3 regions of the Rhizobium sp. USDA 3886 genome follow, and region 1 is predicted to be linked to each of the others. Evidence: riboswitches for the same ligand, from Rfam matches in the RefSeq annotation. Region 1 holds a riboswitch; each other region holds the start of a gene.
What was found. Region 1 has a riboswitch for thiamine pyrophosphate ahead of thiM (hydroxyethylthiazole kinase). Riboswitches for the same ligand answer to the same signal wherever they lie in the genome.
Positions count from the first base shown of each region.

Region 2: linked by a shared signal. The riboswitch ahead of thiB (thiamine ABC transporter substrate binding subunit) and the one ahead of thiM (hydroxyethylthiazole kinase) in region 1 are both predicted to bind thiamine pyrophosphate.
Region 3: linked by a shared signal. The riboswitch ahead of thiC (phosphomethylpyrimidine synthase ThiC) and the one ahead of thiM (hydroxyethylthiazole kinase) in region 1 are both predicted to bind thiamine pyrophosphate.

Region 1 covers NZ_JBWCDC010000003.1:1,308,809-1,318,560, forward strand. The annotation lists gene ACZ9BX_RS29180 (ThuA domain-containing protein) at 82-723, opposite strand; gene ACZ9BX_RS29185 (Gfo/Idh/MocA family protein) at 742-1,842, opposite strand; gene ACZ9BX_RS29190 (ROK family protein) at 1,877-3,076, opposite strand; gene ACZ9BX_RS29195 (ABC transporter substrate-binding protein) at 3,284-4,591, shown strand; gene ACZ9BX_RS29200 (carbohydrate ABC transporter permease) at 4,667-5,605, shown strand; gene ACZ9BX_RS29205 (carbohydrate ABC transporter permease) at 5,598-6,446, shown strand; gene thiD (bifunctional hydroxymethylpyrimidine kinase/phosphomethylpyrimidine kinase) at 6,460-7,260, opposite strand; gene thiE (thiamine phosphate synthase) at 7,257-7,892, opposite strand; gene thiM (hydroxyethylthiazole kinase) at 7,889-8,692, opposite strand; TPP riboswitch at 8,744-8,840, opposite strand; gene ACZ9BX_RS29225 (hypothetical protein) at 9,203-9,520, shown strand; gene ACZ9BX_RS29230 (hypothetical protein) at 9,698-9,752, shown strand, end outside.
Region 2 covers NZ_JBWCDC010000001.1:3,271,936-3,281,687, forward strand. The annotation lists gene ACZ9BX_RS16590 (M48 family metalloprotease) at 1-1,335, opposite strand, end outside; gene ACZ9BX_RS16595 (thiamine ABC transporter ATP-binding protein) at 1,588-2,307, opposite strand; gene thiP (thiamine/thiamine pyrophosphate ABC transporter permease ThiP) at 2,294-3,931, opposite strand; gene thiB (thiamine ABC transporter substrate binding subunit) at 3,931-4,953, opposite strand; TPP riboswitch at 5,002-5,113, opposite strand; gene ACZ9BX_RS16610 (MDR family MFS transporter) at 5,169-6,707, opposite strand; gene ACZ9BX_RS16615 (MarR family winged helix-turn-helix transcriptional regulator) at 6,825-7,370, shown strand; gene ACZ9BX_RS16620 (thiamine diphosphokinase) at 7,392-8,048, shown strand; partial or broken gene ACZ9BX_RS16625 (ABC-F family ATP-binding cassette domain-containing protein) at 8,051-9,752, shown strand, end outside.
Region 3 covers NZ_JBWCDC010000003.1:1,445,619-1,455,370, reverse strand. The annotation lists gene ACZ9BX_RS29880 (thiamine phosphate synthase) at 1-119, opposite strand, end outside; gene ACZ9BX_RS29875 (thiazole synthase) at 116-889, opposite strand; gene thiS (sulfur carrier protein ThiS) at 893-1,090, opposite strand; gene thiO (glycine oxidase ThiO) at 1,087-2,058, opposite strand; gene thiC (phosphomethylpyrimidine synthase ThiC) at 2,060-3,886, opposite strand; TPP riboswitch at 3,979-4,090, opposite strand; gene ACZ9BX_RS29855 (transporter substrate-binding protein) at 4,423-5,556, shown strand; gene ACZ9BX_RS29850 (ANTAR domain-containing response regulator) at 5,553-6,131, shown strand; gene ACZ9BX_RS29845 (ABC transporter permease) at 6,131-6,979, shown strand; gene ACZ9BX_RS29840 (ABC transporter permease) at 6,979-7,899, shown strand; gene ACZ9BX_RS29835 (ABC transporter substrate-binding protein) at 7,925-9,544, shown strand; gene ACZ9BX_RS29830 (acetamidase/formamidase family protein) at 9,610-9,752, shown strand, end outside.

The DNA.
Region 1 (9,752 bases):
CAACAACGGCGAAGACGGCCATTTGTTCCGGGGCTGTTCGATCATTTCATCGGGAGCGCTTCGCCTTGAAATCCAGCGGGTTCAGCGTGCTGCCCAGTTGGCGCCGCGGCGGAAGATCGACTTCATCTGCGGCACGCTGAATTCCTTGGCCTGATGGCCGAGCGAGGAATAGAAAACGCGGCCCTTGCCGTATCTCCGCTTCCAGACGACAGGCATCACTACGCCATCGATCCAGTAGGCGTGATTGCCGGTGAACGTCGTCGTCGCCAACACCTCGTTCGACGGGTCGACATGCATATAATATTGCTCGGACGTGTAGGGAAAATCGGCAATCCCCTCCATCACCGGGTCGTCCGGCCGCGTGATGTTCACCTTGTAGTCGATGATATTGCCGGGATGGGCGACCCATTGGCCGCCGATGATGAACTGATACTCGACGCATTCGCGGAAGCTGTCGCCCGCACCGCCGTGATAGCCGGCGATGCCGACCCCATTTTCGATCGCAGCGGCGAGATTCTTGATCTCCTCCTTCTCGATCTTCGACATGGTGACAATCGGCACGACGAGGCTCAGATCATGCACCGACGGATCGGCGAAGGCCTCGGTGCTGTGCTCGACATAGACCTTGAAACCATCCTCTTCGAGCATGTCCTTGATGATGGCCGCGCATTCCTGCGGTTCGTGGCCGCTCCAGCCGCCCCAGACGATCAGTGCTTCACGCATGTTCTTTCCTCCTGAATATTACTTGCCCAACCGTCCATCGATAAGGGAGTCCGACAGCGGCGCCGGGCGCTCCGTCTCGGTGGTGATTGTCACCGTACGGCCCGTTTCGGAGGCGGTGTGAAACGCTTCCATGACTTCAAGAACGTGGAGCGCGAGGCTGCCGTTCGCGCGGTGCGGCCGGCTTGAACGGATGGCGTGCGCGAGATCGGCAACCCCGAGCGAGCGGTAGTTGCCGTCCGCGTAAGGCGCCGTCAGTTCCTGCGACTCAAAGCTGCCGCCCTTTTTCAGGAACTGGACCTCGCCGCCGAAATGATTCGGGTCGGGAACGATCAGCGTGCCTTCCGTGCCATAAAGTTCAAGCGGCACATGCTTGTGTCCTGCAACGTCGAAACTCATGCCGATCTGCACGACAGCACCGTTGGCAAAGGCCATGATGCCGGCGACGTGGGTCGGCACGTGCACGGGAATGCGCTCGCCGTTGCGCGGCTCGCTGGTGATGACGCGCTCCTTGCGCGGCGAAGTCGCAAAACCCGCGACCTGCGCCACCGGTCCGAAGAGATTGACAAGGTCTGTGATGTAATAGGGCCCCATATCGAGCATCGGCCCGCCGCCCACGTCGTAATAGAAGGCCGGGTTCGGGTGCCATCGCTCATGGCCGGGGCACATGAAAGTGGCCGTGCCGCCAACAGGCTGGCCGATCACGCCCTGGTCGATCAGGGTTCTAGCCGTCTGGTGCCCGCCGCCGAGGAAGGTATCGGGCGCTGCACCGATGCGAAGATTCTTCGATCTTGCAGCATCTGCCAGTTTTTTCCCCTCCGCGAAATTAATTCCGAGGGGTTTTTCCGAGTAGGTGTGTTTTCCTGCGTCGAGCGCTTGCAGGCCGACCGACACATGCGCCTTCGGCACCGTTAGGTTGACGATGATTTCGACCTCCGGGTCGGCAAAGAGCGCGTCGACGTTCTTTGCCGGAAGGTCGAATTCGGCGGCTTTCGCCTCTGCCAGCGATTGGTTGAGATCGGCGAGACCGCGGATGTCGAGGATCGGGAACGAGGCCATGGCCTTGAGGTATGCGCCCGAAATATTGCCGCATCCGATGATGCCGATGCCGACTTTCTCCATGAATTCCTCCCAATCGATTTTTGAGCTTCAGCGTTCAAAGTGCCGGCCCTGTCGTGCTCCATGGCGACTCGTAGAGTTCGTAAAGGGCAACGGCCGCCGCACCCTGCGCCCAGAAGTCGTCCGTGGAGTCGTCGAAGACGAGTTCGGTGACGCCTTTGAGCGAAGGCGGGATCGCCAGCGCATAGGCATCGCGCAGACTGTTTAAAAACGGCTCGCCGAGCGCCAGGCTGGAACCGACGAGGATGACGCGCGGCGGGGCAAAGAGGGTGACGATGTTGGCGATCGTCAGCCCGACGGCCTCGCCGGCGCGGACGGCAGCACCGATCAGAACATTGTCCTCCGCCTTGATCAGCGCCTGGGCGTGGTTCATGCCGCGGCCGAGACGGATTGCTTCTGCAAAACGCCCGTCGGCCTGCTGTTCGCCAAGGATCGCGCTTTCACCTGCCTGGCTCGACAGCCGCACGGTTCCCTGCGGGGCCATGCCGAGCACAAGGTCGCCGAGATTGTGGCTGAGGCCGCCAGCACCGCGGAAGAGCCGATTGCCATGCAGCACGCCGAGCCCGAGCGTCTGTTCTAGCGAAATCAGCACCATATCTTCGAGATCCCGCGCCTTGCCGAACCAATGATGGGCAAGCGTGATTGCATGCGCGTCGCTCTCGATGATGGTCGGCGTGCCAAGCCGCGCTGTCATCTCGGAGGCAAAATCGACATTCGTGTCGCGAAAGATGGGACTGCTGCGAACGTGGCCGGTGCGATGTTCGATGACGCCTGGAAGGCCGAGGCAGACGGTATCGACATCTTCCAGCGACAAGCCGGCATCGACGACGCAGCGGCGCACGCCGTCCTCCACCAGATCGGCGATGACTGTGATCGGCTGCCGGTCGATACGGATCGGCAGCGTGAGCTTCGACAGTACGTCACCGCGGAAATCGGTGACGACGAAAACGAGCCGGTTGGCGGCAATCTTCGCGCCGACCACGCGCGCGGCATCAGGGTTTAACTCGAGCATGACGCGGGGACGGCCGCGCGCCGCCTCGTTGCGTATGTCGCCTTCGTGACGCGGCAGAATGAGCCCGTCATCGAGCAGCGAGGCGGTAATTGCCGATACAGTGGTGGTCGAAAGTTCGGTGCGTTCGCTGATCTCCACGCGCGCGATCGGTCCGTGGCGGCGGATCGTGTCCAGCACGTTCAAGCGATTGATCGCGCGCATCAATTCTGGATCTGCGGTCTTCATGGAAACTAGCCGGGCAATCGCCGCTTCAGGGCCGACGGCCCCGAATATTTTTGACGGGATACGAATAAATAACAGACAGGTTACCGTCTCTGTCAAGCAGATTTGGCAAAAATTCGAGCCATTGGGTTGACATCGGGCAAAGCTCCGGTGAATTAATCCGCATAGGGGAAAAATTGGTGAGGACATTGGCCCCTTGGGAGGAACATCATGACATATATGCAAAAGGGTATCGCTCTTCGCGGCAAGCGCATCGCATTTGTGGCAGCGGCTGCGGGAATCTCCGTAATGCTCGGCGCCGGGGCGGCCTCGGCAAAGACCGTGGTGAAGTGGCTGCATCTGGAGCTCGATCCGAAATTTGTGGCGAAGTGGGAAGAGATCGTCAAGAAATACGAGGAGCAGCACGCGGACGTCGATGTCCAGATGCAGTTTTTGGAAAACGAAGCCTTCAAGGCCAAGCTGCCGACGCTTCTTCAGTCCGATGACGTTCCGGATTTTTTCTACAGCTGGGGCGGCGGCGTCCTCAAGCAGCAGTCCGAGACCGGCGCGCTCCAGGATGTGACGGCCGCACTCGAAGCCGATGGCGGCAAGCTGCGCAACCAATATACTCCGGCCTCGGTCAATGGCCTTACCTTCGATGGCAAGGCCTGGGCTGTGCCTTACAAAGTCGGCCTTGTCAGCTTCTTCTATAACAAGGAGCTCTTCGCCAAGGGGGGTGTAAAGGCCGAGGACATCAAGAGCTGGGACAATTTCCTCGAGGCCGTGAAGAAGCTCAAGGATGCCGGCATTGTTCCGATTGCCGGTGGCGGCGGGGAGAAGTGGCCTATCCACTTTTACTGGAGCTATCTGGTGATGCGTGAAGGCGGACAGAAGGTCTTCGATGCAGCCAAGAAAGGCGAGGGCGAAGGCTTCCTGGATCCGGCCATCATCAAAGCTGGTGACGACCTTGCAGCCCTCGGCAAGCTCGAGCCCTTCCAGCCCGGCTATCTTGGCGTCACCTGGCCGCAGGCGCTCGGCGTCTTCGGCGATGGCAAGGCTGCCATGATCCTCGGCTTCGAAAATACAGAGGCGAACCAGCGCAAAAACGCCGGCGATGGCAAGGGCCTGGCACCGGAAAACATTGGCCGCTTTGCCTTCCCGGCTGTGGAAGGCGGGGCAGGCAAGGTCACCGACACGCTGGGCGGCCTTAACGGCTGGGTGGTCACGAAGAAGGCATCCAAGGAGGCGCTCGACTTCCTCGCCTATCTGACCAATGCCGATAACGAGCGCGACATGGCCAAGGCCGCAATGCTGCTGCCAGTTGCCGTCGGCGCAGATGACGGCGTCACGAACCCGCTGCTCGCCGAATCTGCAAAACAGTTGGCGGGTTCGACCTGGCACCAGAACTACTTTGACCAGGATCTGGGCGCCGCCGTCGGTCGCGTTGTCAACGACGTCTCCGTCGAAATCGTGTCCGGCCAGATGACTTCGCAGGACGGCGCGCAGCAAATCCAGGACGCTTTCGAACTGGAGCAGTAGGCGCGCTCCTATATTCCTTCCTTGCGCCTCTCAGGGGTGCCGGGATCGGACACGACGAATGCGAAGGCAGGACAGATGGCAAATATTTCCATTTCATCCGGGATTAGGACGGCAAGACCGGCCAAAAATCTTGCGCGGAACCGCAGTTCCGTTGCGCATGACCGCTGGGCAGTCCTTCTTCTCTTTCTGCCGCCAGCTTTGCTGCTTTTTACGCTCTTCGTCATCATGCCGATGGGGGCGGCGGCCTGGTACAGCCTCTACAAATGGAATGGCTACGGGACACCAACGGAATTTATCGCGCTCCGCAACTTCCAGGTCCTGTTCCGGAATGGGGCCTTCACGCAGGCGCTTGTCAACAACGGCCTCATCATCCTGATATCGATCGCCATCCAGGTCCCGCTGGCGATCTGGCTGTCAACGATGCTGGCCCATCGCATTCCGGGCGTCGTTACCTTCCGCTTGATCTTTTTTCTGCCTTACGTGCTTGCCGACGTCGCGGCCGGCCTCATCTGGCGCTTCGTCTATGACGGCGACTACGGGCTCTTTGCCGCAATCTCGAATTTCTTTGGTTTGGCGACGCCGTACGTCCTCGCCGACAAGGATCTCGCCATCTATGCGGTGCTTGCCGTTATCGTTTGGAAGTATTTCGGCTTCCATATGATGCTCTTCATCGCCGGCCTCCAATCGGTCGACAAAAGCGTGCTCGAAGCTGCCGAAATCGATGGCGCGACGGGATGGCAGAAGTTCCGTTATGTGACGCTGCCGCTGCTTGGATCCACGCTACGCCTTTCCATCTTCTTCGCGGTCATCGGTTCGCTGCAGCTATTCGACATGATCATGCCGCTGACGGGTGGTGGACCGTCGAACTCGACGCAGACGATGGTGACCTTCCTCTACACATACGGCGTCATGCGCATGCAGGTCGGTCTCGGCAGCGCCGTCGGCGTCGTGCTTTTTATCATCTGCATGACGCTCGCCTTCGGCTACAAAAGGATCTTCATGCGCAATGATTGATACGAGCTCCACCATTCGCATGCCGCTGCAGACGCGGGTCTATCTCTATGTGTCCTTGACGCTGATTGCCGCATTGGTTCTGATCCCGTTGCTGACGACGGCGCTCGGCGGCTTCAAGACTTTAGGCGATCTGCGCACCAATCCTTTCGGACTGCCTGCGGCATGGCAATGGTCGAACTACGCCGATATTCTCTTCGGCGAGCGATACTGGCTGCAGATCTTCAATTCTCTGGTGATTGCCGCGCTGACGGTCTCCCTCACGCTGATCGTCTCATCGATGGCAGCCTTTGCCTTCGCGCATGTCCGCTTCTTTGGCTCTTCGTTCCTGCTGAACTATTTCCTGCTTGGCCTGATGTTTCCGGCAGCAACGGCGATCCTGCCGCTCTTCATCCGCATCCGCGATCTCGGCCTGCTCGATACCTATTGGGGCGTGGTGCTGCCGCAGGTCGCCTTCGGCCTCGGCATGAGCATCCTGCTTTTCAGGAATTATTTTCGCAACCTCCCGGAAGAATTGTTCCAGGCGGCCTTTGTCGACGGCTGCGGCTATCTGCGCTTCTTCTGGTATATCTCGCTGCCGCTGTCGCGGCCGATCGTTGCGACCGTCAGCATCATCTCCTTTGTCGGCAGCTGGAACAGCTACATCCTGCCGCTGATTATGTTGAATTCGGAATCGAAATATCCGTGGCCACTCGGAATCATGGTCTATCGCGGGGAGTTCGGCACCGAATGGCAGCTGGTGCTCGCCTTCATCACGCTCACCATCCTGCCGACGGTCATCGTTTTCTTCGTCGCGCAGAAGCATATCATCGCCGGTCTGACGGCTGGCGCCGTGAAAACCTGACGGGCGCCGCGGATCACCGCCAGAGCTGATGAAAATGCTGGACCGGCCCGTGGCCCGAGCCGACGCAGAGCGTGCCGGCTGCAGCGACGGCTTGGGCTAAATAATCCTTGGCGATGGCGGCCGCGGTTTCAGGCGGCACGCCCTTTGCCAGTTCGGCGGCAAGCGCGCTTGAAAGGGTGCAGCCGGTGCCATGCGTGTTCTTGGTCGGAACGCGCGGCGCTTCGAACCAGGTGATCCCGCTTTTGCTTACAAGTACATCCGGGCTTTGCGTTCCGGCAAGATGACCGCCCTTCACGAGAACGGCAGAGGGGCCGAGTGCGCGCAGTTTTTCCGCCTGCTGTTCCATAGCGTCGCGGTTCGCTGCGGCCGGCTCTCCGAGCAGGGCGGCCGCTTCCGGCAGATTGGGGGTCAGAAGCGTTGCGAGCGGCAAAAGCCGGGTCTTGAGAATGTCGATGGCTTCAACATCGAGGAGCGCGGCACCTCCCTTGGCAATCATCACCGGATCGAGCACGATCGGGATGCGGCGATGCGGCAAAAGCGCGTTAGCGACAGCTTCGGCAATCGGCGCATTGGCGATCATGCCAATCTTTACCGCATCGACGCGGATGTCGGCGAACACCATGCGGATCTGCTCGGCCACGAAGTCAGGCGGCACGGCATGGACGCCGGAAACGCCTTGGGTGTTCTGGGCCGTCAGGGCCGTCACAACGGCCATGCCGTAGGTGCCGCGTGCCGAGAAGGTCTTCAGATCGGCCTGGATGCCCGCGCCGCCCGAAGGGTCGGACCCGGCGATGGAAAGAACGTTGTAGATCATGCGCGTGCCCTTCGGATTGCGCGAGTGATGTCGGCGGCAGCTTGCCGCGGATCGGGTGTGCCGCAGATGGCGGAAACGACCGCAAGCCCCTTGGCGCCTGCGGCAAGGACGTCCGCTGCATGCTTTGCCTTGAGACCGCCGATTGCGACCGCCGGTACGGGGCAGGCTTTCGCCAGCCTTGACAATCCATCAATGCCGATCGGAGGCTTGTGATCCGGCTTCGTCGATGTGGCAAAGACGGGTCCGATGCCGGCATAGTCGACCACCGCCCGATCGACGGCCGCTGCCAATTCCTCGGTCTCCACCGAAAGTCCGAGGATCATCGACCGTCCGATCCGTTCGCGTGCGGTGCGGGTGGCCAGATCGTCCTGACCGATATGCAACCCGTCCGCATCGACCGCTATAGCCGCCTCGACGTCGTCGTTGACGATCAGAAGGGCGCCGGTTCCGGCAAGCGCGGTTTTCAGCGCACGGCCGGTCTCGATCAGGCTTGCCGTACCGGCCTGCTTATTGCGCAGTTGCACGATCGTCGTTCCGCCTGAAACGGCGGCGCGGGCCGTCGCGACCATGCCGGTTCCTGCACACAGGTCCGGGTCGAGAACGAGGTAGAGGGAAAGATCGAAGCGCTTCATACCGGCGTCACCCTCGCCGCTGCATCGAGCGTCGTGCCGTCAAGCCCAGCAAGTGCGTCAAGGAAGCGCCATGAAAAGGAACCGGGGCCGTCTGCGAGCGCAGCTGCCTTTTCACCTGCGACGGCAAAGCTCGCCAGTGCCGCGACGGTGGCATCGAAAGGCTCCTCAGGCGCTATTGCGGCAAAGGCACCGACGAGGCAGGTGAGCGCGCAACCAAGCGCCGTCACCTGGGGCATCAGCGGTGATCCGCCCACAATGCGCACGGCGTTTGCGCCATCGGTGACGAAATCGACCGCGCCGGTGACGGCGACCACAGCGCCATATTGAATAGCGACGTCGCGTGCCGTCTCTTCCGCCTGCTCGACGGTGTCGCGGCTGTCGACGCCCTGGCCGCGGCTTTCGGCTCCGCCAAGCGCGATGATTTCCGATGCGTTGCCGCGAATGATTGTGGGATTGAGATCGATCAGCCCAGCCACTGTTTCGCGCCGGAAACCGCTCGCATAATGGGCGACCGGATCGAGAACCCAAGGCTTGCCGTTTCTTGCCGCCGATCTGGCTGCATCGTGCATGCCCTTCACCCAGCTCGCCGAAAGCGTGCCGATATTGATCGTCAGCGCGCCGGCGATTGCGGCGAACTCGCCGGCCTCTTCTTCGGCATGGACCATGGCGGGCGAGGCGCCTGCGGCAAGCAGGACATTGGCGGCGATATTCATCGCGACATAATTGGTGATGCAATGAACGAGCGGCGGCGTTGCGCGCATTGCCGTGACCAGTCTTCCTGGCGAATTTTGTTTCGGCATTTTGCCCCTTTCCGGCGGGGCAGAGACGCCGGGAGCCAGGCACAGCAAGACCGAAGGCTCCGAGCGACTCCCTCCGCCAGCATTATCCGGTTCAGGTTCGAAGGGTACTTCTCAGCCCGTCTCGCAACGAACGCCCCTGTCTCTCATTGTGATCTTCTTCGCAGACAAACGCCGATCTGTCACCCTGAAAAAAGTGCATGGCTGGCTTGTGACCGCAGCTGGCCAGAGATTGGAAGACTGCTGGCGCGTTGGCAAGCAGCGAGGTGATCGCGATGCCGCGGCCAGGCGGTACTCGGCACGCAGAGGAGAAACCAGGCAACAGAAAGATAGTCGACGGGCGGGATGAACAACCGCAGTTGTCCTGGACCTTGTTTGGGGCAGGTTGAGTCCTGCCACCATTGGACGTCGAGAGGCTGCGATGGGAAACTCGGGCCTTCTCGTTGACCGAAAAGGCAAACTTCACCATTATGACGACGCTGAATCAGGGATGACCCCTGCAAGAACGAGCCGATGCGCCTGTTGATCAACGTCTTTGTCGCGACCATGATGCTGCTGGGTTCGCTTGCCTCGCCCTGCATCGCCGCGCCAGTCGATCGCGCCCGCGCCGACCAGGTCATCGTCGGTGTCCCTTCGACCTCCGATGGACACCATCGCGGTGACGGCCGATCTGTTTCGGGAATGCACTGTCAGCAGGACGGCATCGTCGCACAGGCTCCCGATCTCCTTTATTCGCAGCCGGACGCCGTCGCGTTTGGCGTTATCGCTGCCATTGCCTTTGCGGGCGTTCTCGAACCTGTCGAGCAGCGCCCCCCGATTGCCTCCGTCTGATTTCCGTTCGCTCGAATCCAGACAAGAAGGAAGGGCATGACTCTCAGCATGTCGATATTTATAAGCCACAACAGTGAGTTAAATACGTTTTTTAATGTTCAGCATCAAATAAACCGGGGCCGGCGATACCTTCGCGGGTTGGCGCTTGCCGTCGTCGCGGTGGCCCTCAGCGGCTGCATGCAGTCGCTCGACGGTCTCGGCGAGCCGTCGCACGACGTACCGCCGAAGCTGC
Region 2 (9,752 bases), on a different contig from region 1:
GGCGCGCAACACGTCTGCCGTCTGCTGCAAGACGGCACTGCCCTTTGGAACGGCCGTCAGGAAGCGGAAGATCTGCGAATTATTGCGCACCACCGTAACATCGAAATCCCATCGATCCGCTGTGGCACGGGCCGTTGCCGCTTCCATGCCGTTAACGGTGATCGGCCGGATCGTCGAAGGATCGAGACCGGTGACCCAGCCGCTCGAAATGTAATTCGTCAGGCTCTGGTTGTCGTTGTCGGCAACCCCGTCAAAGCGGATAGCCACGTCTCCCGGACCGGTTGCCATGACGGCTTCGACTTTATTGTCGATGCTGAAATCCGGCGGCACGTCGAACCGAATGCCGAGACCGCCATGTAGGAAGGTCTGGCCGCGAACATAGCCTTCCTCCGGACTGTCGCCGTAGAGAAGACCGTCGATGCCATCGAGATAGTAGCCCCTTCCCTTGTCACCGACCGTCCCTTCCTGGCCGAAGGCGCGGGCGTGATCGCGCGAAAGCTCGATACGCTGCACCGAGTTCGGGTGGCTCGAAAGGAAGTCCAGGCTTTGGTCGGCGTCAGGATCGGCAGACATGAAGCGGCTGTAGGCCGCCATGGAATCGAGGAAGCGCGTGGCGGCATAAGGGTCATAACCCGCTTCGCCAAGCATGCGCACACCAATCACGTCGGCCTGCAGTTCCTGCTGGCGGGAGAAAGCCGCGAGACGCAGCTTGCCTCGCGCGAGAGCTTGCTTACCAGCGATGTCGCTCGACAGCACCTCGGCAACTACGCGGCTTGCAATGACCTCAGCCTCTTCGCGCTTCTGCCGCTCGATGCCGTGATTGGCCGTCACGTGGCCCATTTCATGCGACAGCACGGCTGCGACTTCCGAAGCATCGTTGGCGAGTGCCAGCAGGCCGCGGGTTACATAGAGATAGCCGCCCGGCAGTGCAAAAGCATTGATCGCCGGTGAATTCAAAATCGTGATGCGATAGGACTGGCTCGGATTTTCCGAAACCGCCGTCAGCGCGCCGGCAATGCGGGCAACGAGGCGTTCGGTCTTGGCATCCTTGTATTCGCCGCCGTAGCTCGCAACGATACGCGGATGTTCGCGCGCACCCATGGCGGCACGCGGATCGTTCTTTTGTACTTCATCGACGATCTGCGGATTGGCAGAGGGAGAGACGGTCGGCTGATACGATTGTTCGATGATCGACTGGCAGCCATTAAGCGCGACTGCGGCCGCAGACACCAGTAATGCGCGGCGGCTCCACCGGTATGGCACAGAAAGCACGTTACTGGAGGGCGCGGGGCGTTTCCACGTCGTCATGCTGTCCAGTCTGGCTCTCCGAGTCATCTTGCTTTTCGGCCGGTTTGCCGCATGTCTGATCCGGCCGCTTCCAACGGGGTTCAACAGTCGTCCATCCCGGTTCTCGCACTGCACAACGGGAAGACACAAGCCATTGCTGTAACTGATTTCCGCATCGGTTGCATAGCGAGACTCTGCTTAATTGTAGCGCCGTTGTATTTTAGCAAGCGTGGCATCGTTAGGGTGTCCTCTCGCTCGGATGAAATTGTGGCGAAAGTGCCAGTGCAAGCGTGAGATTCGTCAGCGGCGCAGAAATTGCCGTAGCGCAGGCATGTCCTCCCGCGTGAGATAATCGGCGAGTGGCGCGGCAAGAACGATCGCCCCTTTATCGATAAAGACACCGTAGTCGGCGATGCGACGCACCTCGTCGGGATCATGCGAAACGATGATCACCGTGTTGCCGGTCTCCATATGCAAGCCGAGCAGCAGCTCGGCCATGTCTGCGCGCAAGCCCGGATCAAGCGCTGCAAAAGGTTCATCCAGGAGCAGAACGGCGCGCTTTCGCACGAGCGCCCGCGCAAACGCTGCTCGCTGCCGCTCCCCGCCAGAAAGCGTTGCGGGCATACGCCGTTCGAAATTGGCGAGGCCGACCTTCTCGAACGCCTCGGAAATGTTTCGCCGGTCCTCGGCAGTGAGGTTCAATGTCGAATCGATCCCCAGACCGACATTGGTGAAGATATCGAGATGGGCAAAGAGATTGTTGTCCTGGAAGACGACCGAGACTGGACGCTCCGCCGGATAGGCCGCCGTCACATCGGCGCCGTGCATCCGAATGCGGCCGACGTCAGGTCGTTCAAAGCCGGCGAGCAGATTGAGAAAGGTTGACTTTCCGGCGCCGGAAGGGCCGCTCACGGCGACGATCCGGCCGGCCGGCAGACGGCAATCGAAATGGAAAGCGTGCGTGCCGAGCTTCAAGCGCACGTCCTCCATTTCGATCCCGGCTTGATCAGCGGCCGTCATTGCCATTCTCCCGCCTTGGCTGGCCTGCGGTTCCAGCGATCGTCAGCAGTAGACAAACAACGCCGAGGATAAGCGCAAGGCCGTCGGCGTCGTTCGTCCTGTAGCTGCCCATGCGGCTATAAACGAGCCAGGGCAATGTGACAAAACCCTCGGAGCCAAAGAGCGCGACGGCGCCGAGATCGCCAAGTGAGAGCGCCATGGCGAATGACAAGGCAGTGAGCAGCGGCTTCTTCAAGCCCGGCCAGTCTATGAATCTCAATCGGGCCGCGCCCGCAATACCCAGGCTTGCGGACAGTTTCTGCGTCCGGCGCTGATGCACAACATAGGCCGGCTCCAGTACGCGCATGACAAAGGGAAGCGCCATCAGCATATTGATGAGAACGACGAGCAAGGCTGCAAAGCGCGTCGCATCGCCGAAAGGCCGCAGTGCCATGAACCATCCGGTCGCAAGCACGATCGGCGGCACGAGCAGGACCATCGACGAAGCGCTGCCCATGGCCGCAAAAAAGGATCGGTCGGTAATGCCTCGCCGCCGTTTCGATACAATTGCATGCCGGGCACGTATCATGGCCATCGAAAGGGCGACCGAGAGCAGAGCCGCGGTAAGCGAGATTGCGAAGCTCGTTCCGGCCGACTGCCAGAAGATCGGCTCCTGCAGCAGCTTTATGAGATCGGCATGCAATCCTGCCGCGATAACGGATAGAAGCGGCAAGCCGAGGAAAAGCACGGCGATCAGCAACAACAGCCTGTCGGCCAATCTGGCACCTGGGCCTTTGCCATCCAGCCGCTTGATGTCCCTGCCTGTGGTCAAGCCTTCATCTCCGGCCGGTGGAAAGAATGTCATCGCGCCCAGGATCGCCGCCGTGAGCGCGATCTGCAGGAGCGACAAGGCGATTGCGCGGCCGGGATCGAAATCGAAGCGAAGCGACTGGTAGATCGCAACTTCGATCGTGGTCGCCGCCGGGCCACCGCCGAGGGTCAGCACCAGCGTGAAGCTGGTGGCGCAGAGCATGAAGATCAATCCACCGATCCCGGGAATGAGCGGGCGGATCGCCGGCCATTCAATGAAGCGGAAAACCGAGTGGGGCCGCATGCCGAGACCGCTTGCCATCAGCCAGTATTCGGCGGGCACGCGTTCGAGACCCGCGAGGATCAGCCGGCAGGCAAGCGGCAGGTTGAAGAAGATATGCGCGAGAAGGATGCCCGTGAGCCCATAGATGCTTATTGGTTCGTCGAGCCCGACCTTCACCAGCAGAGAGTTCAACAACCCCTGCCTGCCCCATATGCCAATCAGGCCGAGTGCTCCGATCAGCACCGGCAGCCCCATTGGAATCGCCATCAGACGGATGATCCAGATGCGGCCTATAAAATGCGGCTGGCGAGCGAGCGCGCGTGCAACCGGAATTGCTAAGGCGATGGAAAGTGCGGTTGAAAGCAGCGCTTGCAGCAGCGTGAAGCGCAGCACACGCAGAAGATAAGGATCGAAAAGAATGCCGGCGATGGCCGATCCCCCGCCGGCAATAAGCAACGAGAATGCTGCCAGGCCGACAAACAACGTGACTGCGGCGAGGCTGATCACCCCGCCGGTCAATGCACGCTGCCGTTCAGCCGCGGTCTGCAGCATCAGTTCACGCTCATCGCTGCGAGCCACTCGTCGATCCAGGCCTTGCGGTTCCTGGCGACGTCGTCAGGGCTCATCGAGAAGGTCTTGGCCGGATTGACGAGCTTGTTAAAGGCGTCCGGGAGCGGCTCAGAGGTTGCGGAAACGGGCATCATCCAATTGTTCGTCGGGATGGTATCCTGGAAGGCGGGTGTCACCATGAATTTCAGGAAATCGCGAGCGAGATCCTTGGTCGGCGCATTCTTCAGAAGACCTGCGACTTCGATCTGGATAAAATGGCCTTCAGAGAAAGCTGCGGCCTGATAGCGATCGGTTTTTTCGACGACCATATGGTAGGCTGGGGACGTGGTGTAAGAGAGCACCATCGGTGCCTCACCCTTGGTGAACAGGCCATAGGCTTCGGACCAGCCGGGCGTGACCGTCAGGATGCGGTTCTTGAGTTTAGCCCAAGCTTCCGGCGCCTTGTCGCCGTAAATGGATTTGATCCAGAGCAGCAGGCCAAGACCGGGCGTCGAGGTTCGCGGATCCTCGATGACGATCTTCTGCGCGGGATCGCCCTCGACCAGATCCTCCATGCTCTGCGGCGGGTTCTTGATCGTCTGTGTGTCGTAGATGATCGCAAAGTGGCCGTAGTCGTAGGGAACGAAGACATCGTCCACGAAGCCGCCCGGCACCTTCAGAGCGCCGGCATTGACGCCGCTTGCGTCGAACAGGCCGGTTTCCTTGGCTTCGGTGATGAGGCTCGTGTCGATGCCGAGGACGACGTCAGCTTTGGTGGAGACCCCCTCGAGCTTCAAGCGCGAAAGCAGTGCGACGCCATCGGCAACGCTGACGAAATTGACCGTGCAGCCGCATGTCTTCTCAAAAGCCTCCTTGACCTTAGGTCCAGGTCCCCATTCGGACGTGAAGCTTTCATAAGTATAGATGGTGAGCGTCTTTTCCGCGGCGTGCGCGGCAGACAAGCCAAGCGTCGCGGCGAAAAATGCTGCGGTCAGCGAAGAGATGATCGATGTGCGGCCGGACATGGCACGCCTCCTCCTTGAGTTTCGTTTGAACGGGAAAAGGGCGTTGCCGAATGTCACGCGTCTAATCCCTCCGCCGGTGTTAACCGGATCAGGTTCCGCGGGTTGGCTCGAAGCCTCTCAGCCGGATGTCTTTGGACACGCGGCACCCCGTTAGAGCGTCGGCAGATGTATCGTCATGAAGTCGCTGTGACAAGGGCGAAGCGGAGCTTCTGCGCCTATTCGGCAGCTTCGGCGGCCGCTGTTGCCGGGCTTATCTCTTCACGCGTTCGAGGGAGCTGAACCGGCCTCAGCATGAGTGCCGCTGCAAGCCCTATCAGGGCAATGGCGCAGGAGGTCATGAAGAGCGGCATGAAGGCTGCGGCATAAGCATCGGCGACAGCCAGGCGGCTTGCTTCGGGAAGGGCAGCCATCATCTTCGGCGTCAGTTGCTCGACATCGGCAACAAGCGGAATGGAGTGGCCGATTTTTGCAAGCTGCGAGCCGATAATCGCGCCATAGATCGAAATGGCGATCGAGGCGCCGCCCATTCGCGAAAGGGTCACAGAGCCGGTCGCGGCGCCGACATCACCCGCAGGAGCTGCATTCTGCACGCCGATCACCGGCACCTGCTGAGCGAGACCGATGCCGATCCCATGTATCATCATGAGCGCCCCGATGAAGGCGATCGGCGTACCCGCATGAACTTGCGAGAGCGTGGCGAAGGCGACCGCACTGCACGAGAAGCTTGCAACTGCGAAGGGTTTGTAGCGTCCTGTCTTCGAGATGATCCGCCCGGCGGAAAGCGAACCGCAAACCAGCCCGCCCGTGAGAAGAATGAAGAGCAAGCCCGCCCGCGATGGCGAAAGGCCCGTGGTCGTCTGCAGAAACAGCGCAAAATAATTCACCATGCCGATCGCGATTCCACCACTCATGACGGAGATCACCAGCAAGAGGCTGAAGGTCGAATTGCGAAAGAGCGGCAGCGGCAGGATCGGCTCGGGCGCACGACGCTCCACAAAAACCCAGGCGATCGCGCAGATGGCGCCGAAGCCGATGATGCTCAGACTTAAAGGCGAAACGAGAGAGCCGAAAAGTTGGCTGCCATCGGCCGTCAACACAATGCTCGTCGTTGTCATCGCCAAAAGTGCTGCGCCGGCGTAGTCGATCTTCGGGCGGCGATGCGGCTTGCGGTAGGGTAGCATGAAGGCAAGGCCCGCGAGCACCGCAAAGCCGATTGGCACATTGATGAGAAAGATCGAACGCCAGCCGAAGAGGTCGCTCATCATGCCGCCAAGAACTGGACCAACGGCGCTCGACGCCATCAGGACGAGGCTGGAGTAACTCTGGTAGCGGGCTCTTTCGCGCGGTTCGAAGAGATCGGCATTGACGGCAAAGATTGAAACCATAATGCCACCACCGCCAAGTCCCTGCAGAATGCGAGCAGCAATCAGCGTATTCATCGATACGGCCAAACCGCATACGGCCGAGCCGATGGTGAATATGGCGACTGACGTCATCATCACATATTTGCGGCCAAACAGATCGCCGAGCTTGCCGTAGACCGGCATGACGGCGCTGAGCGACAGCAAATAGGCCGAGCCGATCCATCCGAAGCGTTCCAAATGGCCGAACTCGCCGACGATCGTTGGAAGTGCCGTCGAGACGATCTGATTATCGAGCGTCGCCATGAACATGGCCGTCATCAGGAAAAAGAAGAGTATGAGCCGCCGCCGGTGATCCGTCACGAGCGGCGTGGGCACTGTTTGCATATCCATGAAAAAATTGTTCCGACTTTTACGGGTTGTTTATGTGCCTATGGCATATAAATGTCAATGGCATGCGAATGACACAAGCATGTTCTCATTTGGCAAACGCTCTGTTATGATTCATATATGAGCGAAACCGCGTCCCAACTTGATGAATCCGACGCCACTTCTCTTGATGTGGACGGCGTTCCCCGCATTGGCCGGAGCATGACCCGCATGCGCCTGATGACCGGCCGCCGGCTGATTGGGCGGCTGGCGATCCAGAGTGTGGCGCCGGGTCTCGAACTCTCCCATCTCGATGTTTTGGATGCGATCCGCAGGGCCCAGCCGGCCGGCGAAGTCACAGTTGGCGCGATCGCCGAGATGCTGCGCATCGACCCATCTCGCGCAAGCCGCGTGGTCGCGGATATGGTCGGACGCAACGTGCTTCGCCGCGAGGCATCGCAGGCGGACGCACGGCGCATCATCGTCGTGATGACTCCGCTTGGACAGCGGCTTCTTTCGGAAATCAAGGCGCAGAAGCTGTCGATCGTTTCTGAGATCGTGGCCGATTGGCCGAAAGAGGATGTGGATACCTTTGCCGCGCTCTTCGAGCGTTTCATCGGCGGCTACGAAAAGGTCTTCCTGTCGCGCGACAAGGATATGCCCGGCCGACCTGCCCCTTTCCCTTGACCCCCGCTTTGCGCTATGGGCATGCCCATGAGCCAATCCATCTTCACGATCCTGCTCGGCGGCGAACTCAGCCCGACCGAACGTCTGCGTTCTGCAATCTCGGGCAGCCGCTTCATCGCGGCCGACGGCGGCATGCGGCATGCGGCAGCACTCGGCGTGGTTCCGGAGCTTTGGGTCGGGGATTTTGATTCGACGCCGCCGGATCTGGAAGGCACGTTTCCGGATGTCCCGAAACAGCCCTACCCCGCCGCCAAGGCCGCAACGGACGGCGAAATCGCCGTGGCAGAGGCAATTGCCCGCGGTGCACGGCGCCTGGTCCTTGCCGGCGCGCTCAGTGGCGAGCGCTCGGACCATGCGCTGCAGCACCTGCTCTATGCCGTCAGCCTCGCCGAACAGGGTTTTGACATTCTGCTCACCTCCGGAACGGAGGAGGCCGTGCCGCTTCTCGCCGGTTCGATCGCGCTCGACTTGCCGAAGAACAGTTTGTTTTCGGTGTCCGGCTTCAGCGAGCTGCATGGTCTTTTCATCGAGAATGCACGCTACCCGCTCGCCGATTTTCATTTGCCCTTCGGCTCCTCGCGCACCATTTCCAACGTTGCGGAAGGCAAGGTTCGCTTCACGCTCGGCAGCGGCCGGGCGATCATCCTTGCCCGTCCCTATGATCTTTCCGGAGTCTGATTTTGGCCCCTCCCATTCTGAAACTCGATGATATCTTCCTGAACTTCGGCGGCACGCCTCTCTTGGCCGGCGCGAACCTGCAGGTCGAGTCCGGCGACAAGATCTGTCTGGTCGGCCGCAACGGTTCGGGCAAATCGACCCTTCTGAAGATCGCGGCCGGGATCGTTGAAGCGCAATCGGGCGAGGTTTTCCGCCATCCGTCCTCGACGGTGCGCTATCTGGAGCAGGCTCCGGATTTTGCGGGGTTCAAGACCGTGCAAGCTTACGCGGAAGCCGGTCTCGGACCGGGCGATGATCCTTATCGCGTGGCCTACCTTCTCTCGCATCTCGGCCTCACCGGCGAAGAGGACCCGAACAACCTCTCTGGCGGCGAAGCGCGACGGGCCGCGCTCGCCCGCGTGCTGGCGCCCGAACCGGATATTCTCCTACTTGATGAGCCGACGAACCATCTCGACCTTCCGACCATCGAATGGCTGGAAGGTGAACTTCAGAAAAGCCGGAGCGCGCTGGTCCTAATTTCCCACGACCGTCGTTTCCTCGAAAAGGTCTCGACCGCGACCGTCTGGCTCGACCGCGGCACGTCGCGGCGGCTCGACCGTGGCTTTGCGCATTTCGAAGCGTGGCGCGATCAAGTGCTTGAGGCGGAAGAGCTGGAACAACACAAACTTGGTAAGGCGATCGAGCGCGAGGAGCATTGGCTGCGTTACGGCGTGACGGCGCGGCGCAAGCGCAATATGCGCCGCCTCGGCGAACTGCAAACGATGCGCTCCCAGTATCGGGGCCACAAGGGGCCTCAGGGAACTGTGCAGGCTGCCGTGTCCGACGCGCAGGAATCCGGCAAGCTCGTGATCGAAGCAGAGAAGATTACCAAGACCTTCGGCCACCGTTTGATCGTGGCGCCGTTTTCGATCCGCGTCCATCGCGGCGATTGCATCGGCCTGGTCGGGCCAAACGGCGCGGGAAAGACGACGCTTCTGAAGATGCTGACGGGACAGCTCGCGCCGGATAGCGGCACGGTGAAGCTCGGCACCAACCTCGAAATTGCAACACTCGACCAGAAGCGCGACGATATCGATCCAGAGAATACGCTCGCGAACTACCTGACAGACGGGCGCGGCGAGAGCCTGCTGGTGAACGGCGAGCAGCGGCATGTGACCGGTTACATGAAGGAATTCCTCTTTCAGCCGGAACAGGCGCGCACGCCGATCAAGAACTTGTCGGGCGGCGAGCGCGCGCGGCTGATGCTGGCGCGCATCCTCTCTCGGCCGATCAACCTTTTGATCCTCGATGAACCAACCAACGATCTCGATCTCGAGACGCTGGACCTGCTGCAGGAAATCGTGGCGGGGTTCCCCGGCACCGTCATCCTCGTCAGCCACGACCGCGATTTTCTCGACCGCACGGTGACATCGACCATTGCACCCACCGTTCCCGATGCGCCCGATGGGCGCTGGATCGAGTATGCCGGCGGCTATTCCGACATGCTTGCCCAGCGCAAGGGCGCAATGGAGGAGCGAAGGAGGGCCGAAAAGGCCGGCGGAAAAGCCGAGAGCGGAGCCCACGACGCCTGCAGCAGACACCTCGAAGGGCAAGGTCAAGCTCTCCTACAAGCAGAAATTCGCCCTCGACAACCTGCCGAAGGAGATAGCCAAAGCAGAAGCTGAAATCGCAAAGCGCGAAGAAAAGATGGCAGACCCCAATCTC
Region 3 (9,752 bases), 140 kb from region 1:
CGGATCTCGGCCTCAGTCCCGTCCTTGATGCGGAGCTGCACGAGCTTGACGCCGAGCGGCACCAGTCGGGCGATCCATTCGGCGCTATCGACGATCAGATAGAAAGGATCGAGCCTCATGCGAAGACCGCCTTTCCGATAACCGGTGTCGAAGGCACCGCCAAGTCGCGCGGTTCCAGCACGCCGGCGCCAAATGCCTGCCTGCCCGCCTCGATCGCCTTGGCGAATGCATCGGCCATGGCGACGGGGTCACCGGCGCTGGCAACAGCCGTGTTGAGGAGCACGGCGTCGAAGCCGAGTTCCATGACCGTTGCCGCATGCGATGGCCTTCCGATGCCTGCATCGACGATCAGCGGCACATCAGGGAAATGCGCGCGCATCGCCCGAAGGGCCGAGAGATTGAGAGGTCCTGCGGCACTTCCGATGGGCGCGCACCAGGGCATGAGCACCTTGCAGCCCGCGTCTATCAACCGTTCCGCCACCACAAGATCGTCGGTGGTATAAGGGAAGACTTCGAAACCCTCACCGGCGAGAACATGCGCGGCTTCGAGCAGTCCGAAGACGTCGGGTTGCAGCGTATCGTGATTGCCGATCACCTCCAGCTTGATCCAGTTGGTCTGAAACACCTCGCGCGCCATCTTGGCGGTCAGCACCGCTTCGGAAACGCCGTGGCAGCCGGCGGTATTGGGCAGCACGCGCACACCGAGCGCTCGGATAATCTCGAAAAACGCGCCGCCGTTCCGGCCGCCGGCGGTCTCGCGGCGCAGAGAGACCGTCACGATCTCGGTTCCAGATCGCTTGACGGCCTCAGTCAGTATCGCCGGTGAAGGATAGCGGGCCGTGCCGAGCAGTAGACGGGACGCGATTTCAGTTCCATAGAGGTTCAGCATAGGTCAACCTCCCTGCATCGGGGTCAGGACTTCTATCCGGTCGTTCTCATTAAGAGCATGGCCGGCACGATTCTCCCGGTGGACGAGTTCACCATTGACGGCGGTCGCGAGCCACTCACCCTCGTATTCCATCAGCGTCAGCAGCTCGGAGAGCGTCTTGGCGGTGATATCCTGAGGTTCGCCATTGACGATCAGTCTCATGGGTACATTCCTTCTTGTTCGGGTCTGCTGAAGACAAGGTCGGCGGCCTCGGCCGCCATCGCCGGCGCCAGCAAAAAACCGTGGCGATAGAAACCATTGAGGAAAACCGTGTTTCCGTGACGGAACGCGCGGGGAAAATTGTCGGGAAAAGCTGGGCGGATTCCGGCTCCCGTTTCAACGACGGTTGCGTCCGCAAAGGCCGGATGGAGCGCGTAAGCGGCATTCAGCAGTTCCATCAACGAGCGCGCCGAAACCGGCCCATCGAAGTCACTCTCGATCATCGTAGCGCCGACCATGAAAAGTCCGTCGCCGCGCGGAACGGCGTAGACGGGGATGCGGGGATGCAGCAGGCGAACCGGGCGGGCAAGGTCCACCTCGTGGGTCTTCAAATAGAGCATCTCGCCACGAACGCCGCGCAGGCCGTCGGCCTTGCCGATCTGCGCCGCACCCGTACAATCAACACAATCATCGAAGTCGCGCTTGCCGGGGTCACGAATGAACGAAACTCCCTGCGTCGCAAGCCTCTCCCGCAGCCTGGTGAGCGCCCCGCGCGGATCGAGATGGACTTCGCGGGAGAAGAACAGGCCTTGCCTGAAGCGACCGGCAAGGGCCGGTTCCAGCCCGGCAATAGCCTCTTCATCCAGCCATTCATAACCTGTCGTGCGGCCGGAAAAGCGCTGCAGTTCACCAAGATCGCGGACTGGCGCGACCACGAGTGTACCGTTCCGTCGCACCTCTCCCGGCACCATCACATCCCATCGGTCGGCGGCATCGAGGCCGCGCAGTAGCACAGCCTCGCCAGCACTTTCCCGCTCGCACCAGGGCGCCAGCATCCCGCCGGCGAGCCAGGATGCGGCGCGATCTAGACCTTCATTCGGATCCACGACTGTAACGTGGGCGCCGCGGCTACAAAGCTCATGCGCAACGGTGAGGCCGGCGACGCCGGCCCCTTTGACAAGCACGCGCATCTCAGTCGTCCGAATGCTGAAGGGCTTCGACCGGCATGTAAAGATCGCCGCCCTCGCGGTATTTTGCCGCCATCGCGTCCAGCCCCTCCTTCTGCGCTTCAGCGCGGATGTCATGCGAAATTCGCATGGAGCAGAATTTCGGGCCGCACATCGAGCAGAAATGCGCGACCTTGTGGGCCTCCTTCGGCAGGGTCTCGTCGTGGAAGGAACGCGCAGTTTCGGGGTCCAGCGACAAATTGAACTGATCCTCCCAGCGAAACTCGAAGCGGGCGCGCGACAGCGCATCGTCCCGCAGACGGGCGGCCGGGTGTCCCTTGGCGAGATCAGCGGCGTGGGCTGCGATCTTGTAGGTGATGACGCCGGTCTTCACGTCGTTACGATCGGGAAGACCCAGATGCTCCTTCGGCGTGACATAGCAAAGCATCGCCGTTCCGAACCAGCCGATCATCGCAGCCCCAATACCTGAGGTGATGTGATCGTAGCCAGGTGCGATATCGGTCGTCAGCGGCCCGAGCGTATAGAAGGGCGCCTCGCCGCAGACGGCAAGCTGCTTGTCCATGTTTTCCTTGATCTTGTGCATCGGGACGTGCCCAGGCCCTTCGATCATCACTTGGCAGTCCTTCGACCAGGCGATCTTCGTCAATTCGCCAAGGGTTTCGAGTTCGGCGAATTGCGCTGCATCGTTGGCGTCGGCAATCGAACCGGGGCGCAGGCCGTCGCCGAGCGAGAAGGAGACGTCATAGGCTCGGCAGATGTCGCAGATCTCTTCGAAGTGCTCGTAGAGGAAACTCTCGCGGTGGTGATGCAAACACCACTTCGCCATGATCGACCCACCGCGCGAGACGATGCCGGTCACACGGTTGACCGTCAGCGGAATGTAATGGAGGCGTACGCCGGCATGGATCGTAAAATAGTCGACTCCCTGCTCGGCCTGCTCGATCAGCGTGTCGCGATAGACCTCCCAGGTGAGGTTCTCGGCAATGCCTTCGACCTTCTCCAGCGCCTGGTAGAGCGGCACCGTGCCGATCGGCAGCGGTGAGTTGCGGATGATCCATTCGCGGATGTTGTGGATGTTGCGCCCCGTCGAAAGATCCATGACGGTATCGGCGCCCCAGCGCGCCGCCCAGACCATCTTTTCGACCTCTTCGGCCATCGACGAAGTGACGGCGGAATTGCCGATATTGGCGTTGATCTTAACCAGGAAGTTCCGGCCGATGATCATCGGTTCGGCTTCCGGATGATTGATGTTGGCAGGGATGATCGCCCTGCCCGCTGCCACTTCCTGCCGGACGAATTCCGGTGTGACGTGGTCGGGGATATGGGCGCCGAAGCTTTCGCCGTCGCGGACCGTGGGCTCGCCCTGCGCTTTACGGCCGAGGTTTTCGCGGATGGCGATAAATTCCATCTCCGGCGTGATGATGCCGGCGCGCGCGTAGGCAAGCTGGGTGACAGCCTTGCCGCCTTTGGCCCGCAGCGGCTGACGCTGGCCTGGAAATTCGGGCGTCAGCCGCTCTCCACTGGCAAAGCCGTTGTCTTCCGGCCGCACATGGCGGCCGTCATAAGCCTCGACATCGCCGCGGGCGAGCACCCAGTCGCGCCGAAGCTGAGGCAAGCCTTCCTCGATACGGATGTCAGCGCCCTCGATCGTATAGGGGCCGGAGGAATCGTAGACGATGACCGGCGGTTCGCCCGAAGTCGGATGGACGCTGATTTCGCGCATCGGCACGCGGACGTCAGGATGAATCTCTCCTGGAATGCAGATCTTCCGGGATGCCGGCAGAGGGCCGGTGGTAACGGTCGGGGTGAGGTTCTTTGCGGCAATGTTCATGGTTTGAGGCTCCAAGTTGCGATTGGAGACCCAGTCCTCAGCCGGAATGATGGAAAGACGCCGGCCCGGATTACACGCGTGAATCCAAAGCCTTTTAAGCGCTCGCACCGTCCCTACGCCAGTATGAACTGGATCAGGTTCAACGGGTCACTGCGCACGTCAGCAGTATCTCAGCCCCTTGCCGGGACCCCCCTGGTGAATGAGGAAAGGTTAGAGTCGGGTGTTGCTGGTGTCAAGACGAAGGGATGGCTGCTCGGCCTTCGCCTTGATCGGCGGCCATCTCCAGACCGGTTCAAGCCCCAATGTCAATGACTTCAATGTGGTCCTGATGGAATGGGAGCCCCTCTCAACAAAAGCAGAGCCTGCATGTCTGGCGCCCTTGACAAGCCGAACTGCCTGTATTTTATTCACGCCTGCGGATTAGGCAAATTGCTGCCGCGATCACATGACTTCGATAGTCGCCGGGCAGTTTTGCCCCATGACGCCCCATCGCCGATGGGACCGCGTCGTGGGGCTTTTGGTTTTTGGGGTTCCGCATGAATGAAGCGCTGAAGGTCGGCATTCTCTTTTCGACGACCGGACCCTACGGATCGATGGGCCGCGACGCGCGCGCCGGCGCAGAGTTTGCGATGGAGGAGTTTGCAGAAGCAGCCGGGCGGACGATCGAGCCGGTCTTTTTTGATCCGCATGCCGATCTTGCCGCCTACCTCGCAGGCGCCCGCCACCTGCTGCGCACCGGATGCCGCCATATCGTCGGGACGATCACGTCCGCCGCGCGCAAGGAAGTCATTCCGCTTGTGGAAAAACATGACGGACTTCTCTGGTACATGTGCCCCTATGAGGGTTTCGAGGCAAACGAGAACGTCATCTATCTCGGCGGCTGCCCAAACCAGCACCTGATCCCGCTCTTCGAACACCTGATCCCGCGTTTCGGCGCCCGCCCCTATCTCGTCGGCGCAAACTACGTCTGGGGCTGGGAGATGAACCGGCTCGCCCGCGAGCTTATCACCAATGCCGGCGGCGAAACTCTCGGCGAACGCTATCTGCCACTCGAAGAAACCGCGGTCGACCGTATCGTCGCCGATATCGAGCAGCGCCGTCCGAGCTTCATCCTCAACAATCTGATCGGCCCTTCGAGCTATGCATTCCTCGAGGCAATCAAGAAGCTCGGCGACCGCGATCCGGCCTTTGGTGCCGAAAACTGCCCGGTCGTCAGCTGCGACCTGATGGAATGCGAGCTGGATGACATCGCGGCGGGGGCCGCCATAGGCCAGCTTTGCGCCGCATCCTATTTCGACAATCTCGGCACGCCGGAAAACGCCGCATTCAAGGTTCGCGTTGCTGCGCAACATGGCGCGGCGCGCCGCGTTTCCGGCGTCTTTGCCAGCGCCTATACGGCCGTCAGGCTCTGCACCGACTCCATCCTCGCTGCAGGCGGCGACGAGCCGGCAGCTGTCCGCCGCGAGCTCTATGGCAATGTGTGGCCGACGGTCTTTGGCGCACTTTCGATCGATCCAGAGACAAACCATGCAGCGCTGCCGTTTCACCTCGGCCGCATCAATTCGGAAAACGGCTTCGATATCGTCACCTCCCGTCCCCCGCTCGCCGCCGACCCCTATCTTACTGGACGTAGCAGGCAGGCAGCGCCGAGACTGCGGGTGGTGTCATGAGAGACACGCCTAATTTCACAGGCTGGCATGTTGCGGTCATCCACCGCGAGGATGGCAACACCGAAAGGCTGATGCGCCAACTGCGCCTGCTCGGTATTCGCCCGACACAGCAATGGGCGCCGCTTTCGGCCGCCGAATTGCCTGATCTGGTGATCGTCGATGCGGATCAGGGCTGGGACGATCTCTTGCCGTGGAACGGCGCGGTGCCCTGCCCCGTGGTCGCGCTGCTCGGTTCTGAAGCGCCGGGTCGCATCGCCTGGGCACTGCAACAGGGTGCGGGCGCGATCATCGCCAAGCCGATCGCCACCTCCGCCGTCTATCCCGCTCTGGTCATGGCCGTCTCGATCCACGAGGAGCGCAAGCAAGCTGCCGCGCAGATGCTATATCTGGAAGAACGTGTGCGGCTGCGCCCACTCGTTCATGCCGCCGTCGAAAAGCTGATGAGCGTTCGCGCCATTGACGAAGAACGCGCCTACGCGATCCTTCGCGATTGTGCGATGCGCCGCCGCCTGCCGATGGAACAGATCGCCGCCTTCATTCTCGGTGGTGCCGAGCCCTTGCCGGAAGCCGGCTGATGCGTGTTCTCAAAGCCATCGTGCGTCAGCCATCGGCACTCTTCGGCCTCGTCGTCGTTGTTTTCGTCATCATCCTTGCACTCGGTGCGCCCTGGTTTGCTCCTTTTAACCCCGGCGACCAAATGTTCGACGGCCTGTCGCTCGACGGAGCGCCGCTGCCACCGGGGGGCCAATTCCTGCTCGGAACGGACACGCTCGGCCGCGATCTTTTCTCGCGCCTGCTCTTCGGCGCCCGCACCTCTCTGGTCATCGGTCTGGTGGCAAACGGGATCGCAGTGGCAATCGGTCTCTTCATCGGCATTGTCGCCGGCTATCTTCGAGGCTTCGCCAGCAACGTGCTGATGCGCTTCACCGATCTGATGACGGCCTTTCCGGCGCTGCTTCTCGCCATCATGCTCGCGGCTCTCCTGAGGCCAAGCCTCTGGATCGTTGCGATGGTGATCGCGCTCGTCAACTGGGTGCAGGTGGCGCGCATCGTCTACACGGAAACCCGTAGCCTTGCCGAGCGCGACTTCATCATGGCCGAACGCTCGCTCGGTGCCGGGCATCTACGCGTTCTCTTCATGCATATCCTGCCGCACCTGATCCCGACGGCCATCGTCTGGGGAACGCTCGGCATCGCCACGACCGTGCTTCTCGAAGCCACACTTTCCTTTCTCGGCATCGGCGTTCAGCCGCCGCAGCCCTCCTGGGGCAATATCATCTTCGAAAGCCAGAGCTATTTCCAGGCGGCTCCCTGGCTCGTCTTCTTTCCCGGCGCGATCATTCTCTTGACGGCCCTTTCCTTCAATCTCGTCGGCGATGCGCTCCGCGATATCCTCGATCCGACGCAGCGGGGGAGAGGCTGATGGCTTTTCTCGTTCTTCGCCGTCTCATGCAGGCCGCTTTGATCCTCCTCGGCGTTGCCGCCATCACTTTCTTGCTGCTCTATGCATTGCCGGCCGATCCGGCCCGCATGATCGCCGGCCGAAGTGCCACGGCACAGACTGTTGCCAATATCCGCGCCCAGCTCGGCCTCGACCAGCCGCTGCTCCTGCAGTTCTGGACCTATCTCGCCAATCTGCTTTCCGGCAACCTCGGCCGCTCCTATGCGCAGAAGACCGAGGTCTTAACGCTGATTGCCGCACGCCTGCCCGCTACGCTGACCTTGATGCTCGCAGGTATCCTGGTCGAAGTGACGCTCGGTCTGATCCTCGGCACGATCGCAGCCGTGCGCCGCGGCGGCTTCGTCGACCGGCTGGTGATGATGGCCTCCTTCGTCGGTGTCTCAGCGCCGCAATTCGTCGTGGCACTTCTCCTGCTCTACGTTTTTGGCGTGATGCTTGGCTGGTTTCCGATGAGCGGCTACGGCACGCTCGCCCATGTGGTGCTGCCAGCCTCTACCCTCGGCATTCTCGGCGCCGGCTGGTATGCGCGCATGGTGCGCTCGGCAATGATCGACGTGCTCAACCAGGATTATGTTCGCACCGCACGTGCCAAGGGGCTCTCGTCCCGCCGCATCATCTTCCGCCATGCACTTCCCAACGCCGTCCTCCCAATCATCGCCATGATCGGCATCGACATCGGCCAGTTCATGGGCGGCGTGGTTGTCGTCGAAGCCGTCTACGGCTGGCCGGGCATCGGCCAGCTCGCATGGCAGGCGATCCAGCAGGTGGACATCCCGATCATCATGGGCGTCACGCTGGTTTCGGCGCTCGCCATCGTCATCGGCAATTTGTTTGCCGACCTCATCGCGCCGGTCATCGATCCGCGCATCCGCACACGTTGACAGCAACCAAAGAAGGGGAACCACGATGTTCAAACACTGGCTTCAACACACAACCACGGCAACGATGATGGCGCTCGCTCCGCTCTCGGTCATGGCGCAGGAAACGCCCAAGCAGGGCGGCGATATCATCGTCACCTATAAGGACGACATCACCACGCTTGACCCGGCAATCGGCTATGACTGGGTCAACTGGTCGATGATCAAGAGCCTTTATTCCCGGCTGATGGATTATGAGCCCGGCACGCCGAACCTGGTGCCCTCGCTCGCCGAAACCATTAGCGTTTCGCCGGATGGCCTCACCTATACCTTCAAGCTCCGCAAGGGCGTGAAATTCTCGAACGGCCGCGAAGTCGTCGCCTCCGACGTCAAATATTCCATCGAACGGGCCGTCGATCCGAAGACGCAGGGGCCTGGCGCCGGCTTCTTTGGCGCCATCACGGGCTTTGAAGATGTGACGGGCGGCAAGGCGGCCACACTTTCCGGCATCGAGGCACCCGACGACGGCACGGTCGTCTTCAATCTCTCCCGCCCCGACGCCACATTCCTGCATGTTCTCGCAATCAACTTCGCCTCGGTCGTGCCGAAGGAGGCGGTCGAGGCAGCAGCCGGTGATTTCGGCAAGAAGCCGGTCGGCTCCGGCACCTTCGTCCTGAAGGATTGGACGATCGGTCAGAAGCTCATCTTCGAGCGCAACAAGGATTATTACGTCAAGGACACGCCGCATATCGACAGCTTCACCGTCGAAGTGGGCCAGGAGCCGCTGGTGGCACTGCTTCGCCTTCAGAAGGGCGAGGTCGATATCGCCGGCGACGGCATTCCGCCGGCAAAGTTCCTTGAAATCAAGAATTCGGCCGAGGGCCCGCAGATGATCGTCGACGGCGAACAGCTGCATACCGGCTATGTGACGCTGAACACCAAAGTGAAACCCCTCGACAACGTCAAGGTTCGCCAGGCCGTCAACTTGGCGATCAACAAGGAGCGTATCACGCGCATCCTCAACGGCCGCGCCACACCCGCCACCCAGCCGCTGCCGCCGCTGATGCCGGGCTATGACAAGTCGTTTGCCGGTTACTCCTACGATGTTGCGAAGGCAAAGGCGCTACTGTCCGAAGCAGGCTTCCCGGACGGCTTTGAAACCACGCTCTACTCGACCAACACAGACCCGCAGCCACGTATCGCGCAAGCGCTGCAACAGGATCTGGCAGCCGTCGGCATTAAGGCCGAAATCCGCGCGCTTGCGCAGGCGAACGTCATTTCGGCCGGCGGCACGGAAGGCGAAGCGCCGATGATCTGGTCGGGCGGCATGGCCTGGATCGCCGACTTCCCGGATCCGTCGAACTTCTACGGCCCGATCCTCGGCTGCGCCGGCGCGGTTCCGGGCGGCTGGAACTGGTCCTGGTATTGCAACGCCGATCTCGACAAGCGGGCGGTTGCGGCCGACTCCATGTCCGACCCGGCAAAGGTCGCAGAGCGCACCGCTGCCTGGGGCAAGATCTTCACCGACATCATGGCTGATGCGCCGTGGGTCCCGGTGATCAACGAGCGGCGCGTCGTTGCAAAGTCGCTGCGCATGGGCGGCGCCGACAACATCTACATCGATCCGACGCGCGTCATCAACTACGACGCGATCTACGTCAATCAGTAGACCCTGAACGGATCGAACGCCTTCCCGCCCACGGGAGGGCGACAATAAAGCGAGGGAGACACCCCATGTGCATCGCCTGCACTCACACCATTCACCGCGCCCAGCACAATTTCGGCTGGAACAAGAACTTCGCACCGGCCGTGATCGCCAAGCCCGGCGAGACGATCCATTTCGAATGCCTGGATTCCTCCGGGGGCCAGCTTGGCCA